DNA from 2 places in the Microbulbifer sp. TYP-18 genome. Region 1 is predicted to be linked to the other one. Evidence: predicted binding sites of a transcription regulator. Region 1 holds the regulator's gene; the other holds the start of a gene.

Region 1 (4,212 bases):
GCCGGTTGTGGCCATGCCGGCCTGGTGCATGCCTTCCATGAAGGGCCGCACCCGCTCGGAAACTTTGGCCGGATCCGCAGCAAAACTGCGGTCGCCGACGATTTTGCAGTGTCGATCATCGGCGTCCAGTACCGGTGCAAAGCTGAAATCCACCCCCACCGCCAGCAGCTCCGACGCCATCAGCCAGCCGGCGTCCCTAAGTTGATCGGGATCCGCACGCGCGCTCAGCAGCTGCATGGAGGGAATACGGGTAAAGTCACCGCGAAACCGCTGAACCCTGCCCCCCTCCTGATCCACGGCCAGCAGGATATCCGGCCGCTCAGCGCGGATCTCACCCACCAGCTGCTGCAACTGTTCCCGGTCGCTGAAGTTGCGGGCGAAGAATATGAGCCCTCCTACCAGTGGGTTGGCCAGCAGTTCCCGGTCCTCCGGCAACAGGTAGGTACCACCGATATCGGCCATCACCGGCCCGATCACTGCGCTCATACAAAGGGCTCCCAGTTGGTTTTACTCGGCGCGCAACATCGCAGATGCGGAGGGCACCAGCCGCTCCAGTGTCTCTCCCAGGCTGCTCTCAGCACCAAAGTCCTCCCTCAGAATAGCCTCGATGGCATCAAAGCTCGACAGTGTGAAAATAGTCGCACCCAGCATGAAATAGAGCCGCCAGTAGATAGTCACCGGATCCAGCTCCGGCAGCGCCCGGGCCAGCAGGCCGGCGAATCGCCGGTAGCTGTCACCGTACCTGGAAACGATAAAACGGCGCAGATGCCCCTGATACTGGGTGTAGGCAAGTCCCAGCAGACGCATAAAGCGCTGCGGGTCGCGGCCCTCGGCGGCCAGGCTGCCCAGACCGACCCGGTAGAGGCTCTCCAGCAGTCCCTCCAGGTGCAGCGGCTGTTCCAGTGCGGCGCGGCGGTCCAGCTCATCCGCCAGGGTTGTGGTGAAAGGCGTGAGAAACCGCTCGAAAACCGCCTGAATCAATTCCTTTTTGGAACCGAAATGATAATTGACCGCCGCGAGGTTTACCCCCGCAGTGCTGGTAATGGTGCGCAGAGAAGTCTCGGTAAAGCCTCTTTCGGCGAACAACACTTCTGCCGCATCCAGAATTCGGGTAACGGTGTCCGGCTGGCTCATGAAATTCAAACTACCAATTAAAACAGTTGTTCGGTTCTGATGCAGATTAGCATAACCCGCCCACCCTGTGGCCACTAGCCGCGCCGGGCAGTAATATCAACACCCGCAGCCCGCTGTCCCGAACAGGGATGTTCGGGTCGCAAATCAAGTATGTAACTGCTTGATTTGTCGTGGAGGGCTTACGGACCTGCGTTGCAAACCAAGGTTGAGGAAAGCCGGGGAGGGTCTTTTCAACAAGCTGTTAGGGGCAGTCGGGATAGAAAGAGCCACACAGGAAGACAGGACAGGAACAGGGGCTCTGAAGGCTGGACAGGTGCACTACCAGAACCTGCCATCACCGGGCCTGAAACCGTGCACGCAAATGGCAGCATGCAATATCCGCCGGGGTCACAAACCAATTGGAGCTGTCGCTAAAAGATCGGCAGATTTTCGGACCAATTCCGCCCACAGCTGCGTTTCACCGCTAGCCAATGGATCGCTGGCACTTGGTGGGGGACTGCTATTCCCGCTCGCGGATATAATGGAGAATCAGCTCCGCGGCCTCATCCACTGTATCCACAGTTCTGAACAGATCCAGGTCAGTGGCATCAATACACTGGCGCTCCAGCACCGTGTCCACCAGCCAGTCCCGCAGTCCCGACCAATAACTTTTACCCACCAGCACAATCGGAAAGCGCCGTACCTTCTGCGTCTGTACCAGGGTCAACGCTTCGAACAGCTCGTCCAGAGTGCCATAACCCCCGGGCATGCCGACAAAGCCAACGGCGTGTTTAACAAACATAAATTTACGTACAAAAAAGTAGCGAAAATTCAGGCTGATATCCTGATAGGGGTTTGGTAACTGTTCAAACGGCAGTTCAATATTCAAACCGATAGACTTGCCCTTCTGGGGGTAAGCGCCGCGATTACACGCTTCCATCAAACCCGGCCCACCACCGGTAATCACCGGTACTCCCTCCGCGGCCAGCAATTCTCCCAACCTGACAGCCTGTTGGTACTCAGCACTATCCTCGGTAAATCTCGCCCCACCGAAAACGGTCACGGCGCCGTTCAGGGCAATCAGCCGCTCGATCCCGTCCACCAGTTCCGATTGGATGCGCAGAACGCGCCACGCTTCGGGCATTTTCGCATCAAGCATTGTTATAGTTCCTTTCTTGTCGCGCAATTAAACGCAAATTTTACAACCTGTCCCGTTCCACTTTAGCAGCAGTTAGCCGTCGGGCGCCAAACATTGCGCAGCAGGCAAATCTGTATATAATCACAGCAACTGTATATAAATACAGAAACACGACAGGTGATCACATGACCAACCTCACTGCCCGTCAGGCGCAAGTACTGGAATTGATCAAGTCCTATCTGGACGAGACCGGATACCCCCCAACCCGCGCTGAGATCGCCCAGGAACTGGGTTTTCGCTCCCCCAATGCGGCGGAGGAGCACCTCAAAGCGTTGGCGCGCAAGGGGGCTATCGAGATGGTGGCCGGTGCTTCGCGCGGAATCCGCATTCCCGACTACCAGCCAGGCTTGCCGGTTGTGGGCCGGGTGGCAGCCGGCAATCCCATTCTGGCGGAGGAGAACATCGAGGATTATTGCGAACTGCCTTCAGACTTTTTCCACCCCCCGGCGGACTATCTGCTGCGGGTCCACGGTATGAGTATGCGCGGCGCGGGGATTTTGGACGGCGATCTGCTGGCGGTGCAGCGCACTGACCAGGTGCGCAATGGCCAGATAGTGGTGGCGCGCATTGAGGACGAGGTGACCGTCAAGCGGTTTCGGCGCAAAGGCAATCAGGCAATGGTCCAGCTACTGCCGGAGAACGAGGATTTCGACGTGATCCAGGTGGACATGCGGGACAAAAATTTTGCTATCGAAGGGTTGGCTGTAGGCGTGATACGACAGAGCCCCTGAGCTTTACAAGTGGAGGCGGCCCGTCCGCCCTTGCCTTGCGCTCTCTAGCCGGGATGCCGTACTGACGGGGGTATTGTTCACCCTCAATGGATGGTGTGGTTGACCGGCTCCACTTCCTCTTCATCGATAAAGTCCACATCCGAATCGCCGATATTCTGCACCGCCTCGATACCCGCTTCCAGCATTGCGCGCGCAATGATGATTTTGTGCTCGCGCAAAAAGTGCAGACTCTCCTCCGAAAAGTGAATGCGCACCAGCGGGTCCTCCCTGTGGCCGGCGCGGCGCAGCGCTATATCGCCATTGGCCAGCTCAATGATTTCAAACGTTTCGGAGGACATGCAATTCTCCCCTTTTGACACGGCATCTTGTGGGGCAGTGTAACATACGGGGGGGCAGTCGTTCACGACAGATCCGTGTAAAGACTCTGGGGATGGAAAGCGGACGGCGGAGTTACCACTCCTCGGTATGGGCCCGGTGCCTCTGTACCAGCTCTTGCAACGCCAGGTGCCAGGCCCGCAACCTATCGTCATTGAGTGATTCGGGGTTGGCCGCCGCACGATTACCGGTGGAAATAAGATCAACACCCCCCTGCGCCCCGGCGTTACCCTTCCCCGGGCGCCACAGCAACCGCCAGCAGGCCTGCAGCTGGGTCAGCCAGCTGCAGGAATCCTCCTCCAGGGCGATAAGCTCAGCCACTTCCCCACTGGCTTTAGCGCTGGCTTGCAGGCGCTGCTGCAGCTCTGCGGCGGATTGAGGCTCCAGGCCCAGCTGCAATTGAAACGACAGCTCTGCCAGATAAGCCAGGTATGCCCTCCACAGCTGCATCAGTGCCGCCTCCCGCAGTGCCGCGGCCTGCAACCCCTGGGCCGGCTGCCCCGCCAACAGCAGCTCGCTCTTGCGCAGCGCCGAGGTTACAGTGCCGGTATAGGGATTGCTCATCCGGAACGGGAGGCCGATTTCCTCTTGGCCGCCGGCTTGCGCTTTGCCGCCGGACTCTTGCTACCGGCCTCCGCCTGCCACCGGCCGTCGCGATAAAAAGCTCGCCAGCCCGTCGCCTTGCCGTCCTCCTCGGACTGCACATACTGCTCCTGGGTCTTGCGGCTAAAGCGCACTACCGTATCGCGCCCCTGATCGTCTTCAGTGGGTGCGGAAAAGAGAAAACTGTACTTG
Region 2 (4,212 bases), on a different contig from region 1:
CCGACCCTGGCAGTGGAGTCGCAACTGGTAAAAGCGCTGCTGGCCAGTGACAACCGCACTATCAGCCTGCTGCCCCAGGGACAGGCGCGACTGTTTGAGCTGGACCGGTTGACCCTGGCCCAGGGCGAGGTGGAAGAAACGGTTTATCTCTACGGTGTCAGCGGCCTTTCCTTCACACCGCAACTGGGCTGGTTCGACCAGCGGGGCAACCTGTTCGCGGCGGACGAAGGGGGCTGGTTTGCAATACTGCGCAAAGGCTGGGACAAATCCCACCTGGCCCAACTCAAGGAACGGCAAATCCGCGCCGCCGACAAATACCTGCAGGACCTCTCCGCAAAACACACACTCAAGTCCAAGGCGCCGATTCTGATCAGCAATGTGAACCTGGTGGACGTAGAAGCGGGCAAGCTGTTGGAACAGCGCCACCTGCTGATCGAGAATGGCAAGATCACCCGCATGAGCATCGCGCCGATCCGGTTGCCCGGGATTACCCGTATCGACGGACGCGGCAGGACCCTGATCCCCGGGCTCTGGGACATGCACAGTCACCTCTCCCCCACAGATGGTGTGCTGAATATGGCCGCCGGCGTGATCAACGTAAGGGACCTGGGCAACACCCACGACAATATCATGCGCATCGAGCGGCTCTTCTCCTCCGGCCAGATAATCGGCGGCGATGTCTATCGCGCCGGGTTTATGGACCGGGAAAGTGAAAACGCCATGCGCATGGGCAAGACCACCACCAGCCTTGAGCAGGCCAAGGAAATAGTCGACTGGTATGCCGACCGCGGCTATATGCAGATAAAGACCTACAGCTCCATGGAGCCGGAGTGGATAGCCCCCCTGGCCGAGCATATTCACAGCCGCGGTCTGCGCCTGTCCGGCCATATCCCCGCCTTTATGACCGCCGAGGAGGCAGTGGATGCGGGCTTCGACGAAATCCAGCATATCAACATGCTGTTTCTCAATTTCATGGGCGCCATAGACACACGCAAACGGCTGCGCTTTACCGAAGTCGGCGAACACGCCCACGAACTGGATTTAAACAGCAAAGAAGTGGCACGCTTCCTGGACAAGCTGGCCCGCAAAGGCACAGTCGTGGACACCACCACCACCGTATTCAGCTCCATGCTGCTGCGCCAGCCAGGTAAGCTGGACCCGGAATTTGCCGCTATCGCCGATCATTTGCCCATCAATGTGCGCCGCCAGTTTATTGGCGCGGAACTGGATGTAAAACCGGAGCACCGGGAGGACTACGACCTGTCCGCCCAGGCGTTGCTGAACATGGTGCGCAAGCTCCACGAGCACAGGGTGCCGATGGTGGCGGGGAGCGACGGCATCCCCGGTTTCACCCTGCTGCGGGAGCTGGAACTCTACGCCAAGGCCGGCATCCCCAATGCAGACGTATTGCGCACCGCCACGCTGGTGCCCGCCAGCCTGGTGGGCAAACTGAACACAGGGGGCACTATTTCCGTCGGCAAGGACGCGGACCTGGTACTGCTGGACGGCAACCCCCTGGAGGACATCAGTGCGCTGCGCCGCACCGCACTGGTGATCGAGGGACAGAACCTCTACCGGCCGGACCAGCTGTACAGCGCGCTGGGCATTGAGCCATTCCACCCCTCAGTGCCGGTGTCACTGGACCAGCCCGGGGACACCGCCATCAATTGATTACTCCGGGCACCGATAGAGAAGGGAATCAGGCCCGCGGCAGGGTGACGCCGCGCTGGCCCTGATATTTGCCGCCGCGGTCCCGGTAGGACACATCGCAGACCTCATCGGACTCGAAGAACAGCATCTGCGCCACGCCCTCGTGGGCGTAGATCTTTGCCGGCAGGTTGGTGGTGTTGGAGAATTCGAGGGTCACATGCCCCTCCCACTCCGGCTCCAGTGGCGTCACATTGACGATAATGCCGCAGCGGGCATAGGTGGACTTGCCCAGGCAGATGGTCAGCACCGAGCGCGGGATACGGAAGTATTCCACCGTGCGCGCCAGCGCAAAGGAGTTGGGCGGAATAATGCAGGAGTCCCCCTCCACATCCACGAAGCTGTTCTCGTCGAAGGTCTTGGGGTCCACGGTGGCGGAGTGGACATTGGTGAAAATCTTGAACTCACCGGCGCAGCGCACATCGTAGCCGTAGCTGGAGGTACCGTAGGAGATCAGCCGCTCGCCATCGCCGTTGCGGCGCACCTGGCCCGGCTCGAAAGGCTCGATCATACCCTGCTGCTCGGCCATCCGGCGTATCCACTTATCGGACTTGATACTCACTCCGCCCCCTTCGAGTCGCTTCTGCTGGCCAGTAAAGAGGCCGAATCATAGCGGGTTTGCGGCGGGCACAAAAGTGCCGGCCCCGGCGGCCATTTGCCGGACGGGTGAAGGCCCCCGCCACAAGCGTCACCCGGCGCTTGCCGCCCCGAATGAACTACTGTATAAAAGCACAGTAACTACTGTATATAAATATAGTATTTTATTCCCGGGGCACAAGGCGAGGACGTCAGTGTGAACAGTGCAGAAAACTTCATACAGAACAAGGTGTTAAAGCAACAGCGCCTGCGCCGGCTGCTGGACCGGGCAGATATCTGGCAGGCCGCCAATGAACAGCGGCGCCCGCGCAACGGCATTGCCACCGGCTACCGGGGCCTGGATGCCCTGCTCAGCGGACACGGCTGGCCCCGCGGTGCCACCACCGAATTACTGGCGGACCAGTCCGGCATCGGCGAGCTGAGCCTGCTGCTGCCCACTCTGGCGGAGCTGACCCGGGACGGACAGATGGTGGTGCTGGTGAACCCGCCGCATATCCCCTATGCCCCGGCCCTTGCCGCCGCCGGCGTGCAGTTGGACAAACTGCTGATACTGCACCCCCGCGGTCAGCGGGACCAGCTCTGGGCCATGGAACAGTCGCTGCAGGCCGGCTGCTGTGGCGCACTGCTCAGCTGGCAGCCATCCCGGGAAGCAGGCGACAGGGATTTGCGCCGCCTGCAGATAGCCGCCCGCCAGGGCGACTGTCTGCACTTCCATTTTCGCCCCGGCAACTGCGCCGCTGCGCCATCGCCCGCCAGCCTGCGGCTGCAGCTGAGCAGCGACGGCGAACAGCTGACCCTGCAACTGCTAAAACAGCTGGGCGGACACTCTGGCCAGCGCCTGCAGCTGCCCCGCAGTCCCGACCTGACCCGTCGCGACCAGCCGCTGCACTGAGGGAGTCCGAACCATGCTCTGGCTGTGCATACAGTTTCCCAGGCTGCCCCTGGAAACCCTCACCCGCGCCCAGCACAAGCGCACGGAAACGGTGCCCCAGGCGGTGGTGGAAAAGCAGCTGGTGGTGGATGCCAACGGTCCCGCCCGGCAGCGCGGTGTCGAGACCGGACTCACCGTAGCCACCGCCTGCGCCCTCTGCAGCGACCTCTCCCTGCTCACCCGGGACACAGAGCGGGAGGCGCAGCTGCTGCGGGAACTGGCCCAGTGGGGTTACAGCTTTACCCCGGTGGTCTCCCCCCAGGCCGCCGGCACCATCGCCGACGGCGACATGCAACACGCCTGCCTGCAGCTGGAACTGAGCGGCTGTCTCAAAGCCAGGGGCGGCCTGCAGCCGCTGTTGCAACAACTGCGGCGCGAGCTGCGGCAGATGCGCATCAGCGCCCGCATGGGCCTGGGCCACAGCCCCAGTGCCGCACGGATGCTCAGCCAGTTGCCGGAGCACAGCCAGTGGCTGCGGGACACCCGCACCCCCCCCAGCCCGCAACAGTGGCGCCAGTGGATCAGCTTCTCCCCCTGCAAACTACTCGACTGTGACAACCGGACCCTGGCCAAGCTCTACGCCTGCGGTATCAAACGGGTCAGCCAGTTGCTGGCGATTCCGCTGTCGGAAGTGGGCAGCCGTTTCGGCCGCGACTTCGTCCAATACCTGGCGCGCCTGAACGGCAGCCGCCAGGACCCGGTCCCCGGCTACCAGCCGCCGGTGGAGTTTCACCGCGAACTGCCCTTTCCCAGCCCCCTGGAAAACAGCGAACAGCTGCTGTTCCCCGCCGGCCGCCTGGTGCGCGAGCTGTGCCAGCAGTTGCAGCGGCGCCAGCTCTACACCCAGAAACTGCGCTGGAAACTGGATTTCGGCCGGCAGGGCTGCAAGGTGGTGTCCGTGGAGACGTCGCGGCCACTGCTGGACCCCCAGAGACTGATCGCCCTCACCCGGTTGCAACTGGAGCGGCTCAGCCTGG

What was found. The regulator LexA, encoded in region 1, represses DNA repair genes until DNA is damaged. The targets are predictions, from matches to a motif close to ACTGTNTNTANANACAGT.
Region 2: imuA (translesion DNA synthesis-associated protein ImuA) is a predicted target of LexA. The motif match lies at 2,448-2,465, and genes of this name have one in related genera.

What each region holds. Positions count from the first base shown of each region.
Region 1 covers NZ_JBFRBC010000003.1:186,892-191,103, reverse strand. The annotation lists gene nagZ (beta-N-acetylhexosaminidase) at 1-486, opposite strand, end outside; gene ABVT36_RS05235 (TetR/AcrR family transcriptional regulator) at 508-1,134, opposite strand; gene ABVT36_RS05230 (TIGR00730 family Rossman fold protein) at 1,634-2,272, opposite strand; gene lexA (transcriptional repressor LexA) at 2,437-3,042, shown strand; gene ABVT36_RS05220 (hypothetical protein) at 3,126-3,380, opposite strand; gene ABVT36_RS05215 (DUF6586 family protein) at 3,493-3,981, opposite strand; gene topA (type I DNA topoisomerase) at 3,978-4,212, opposite strand, start outside.
Region 2 covers NZ_JBFRBC010000001.1:283,774-287,985, reverse strand. The annotation lists gene ABVT36_RS01110 (amidohydrolase family protein) at 1-1,671, shown strand, start outside; gene dcd (dCTP deaminase) at 1,700-2,269, opposite strand; gene imuA (translesion DNA synthesis-associated protein ImuA) at 2,501-3,196, shown strand; gene ABVT36_RS01095 (DNA polymerase Y family protein) at 3,210-4,212, shown strand, end outside.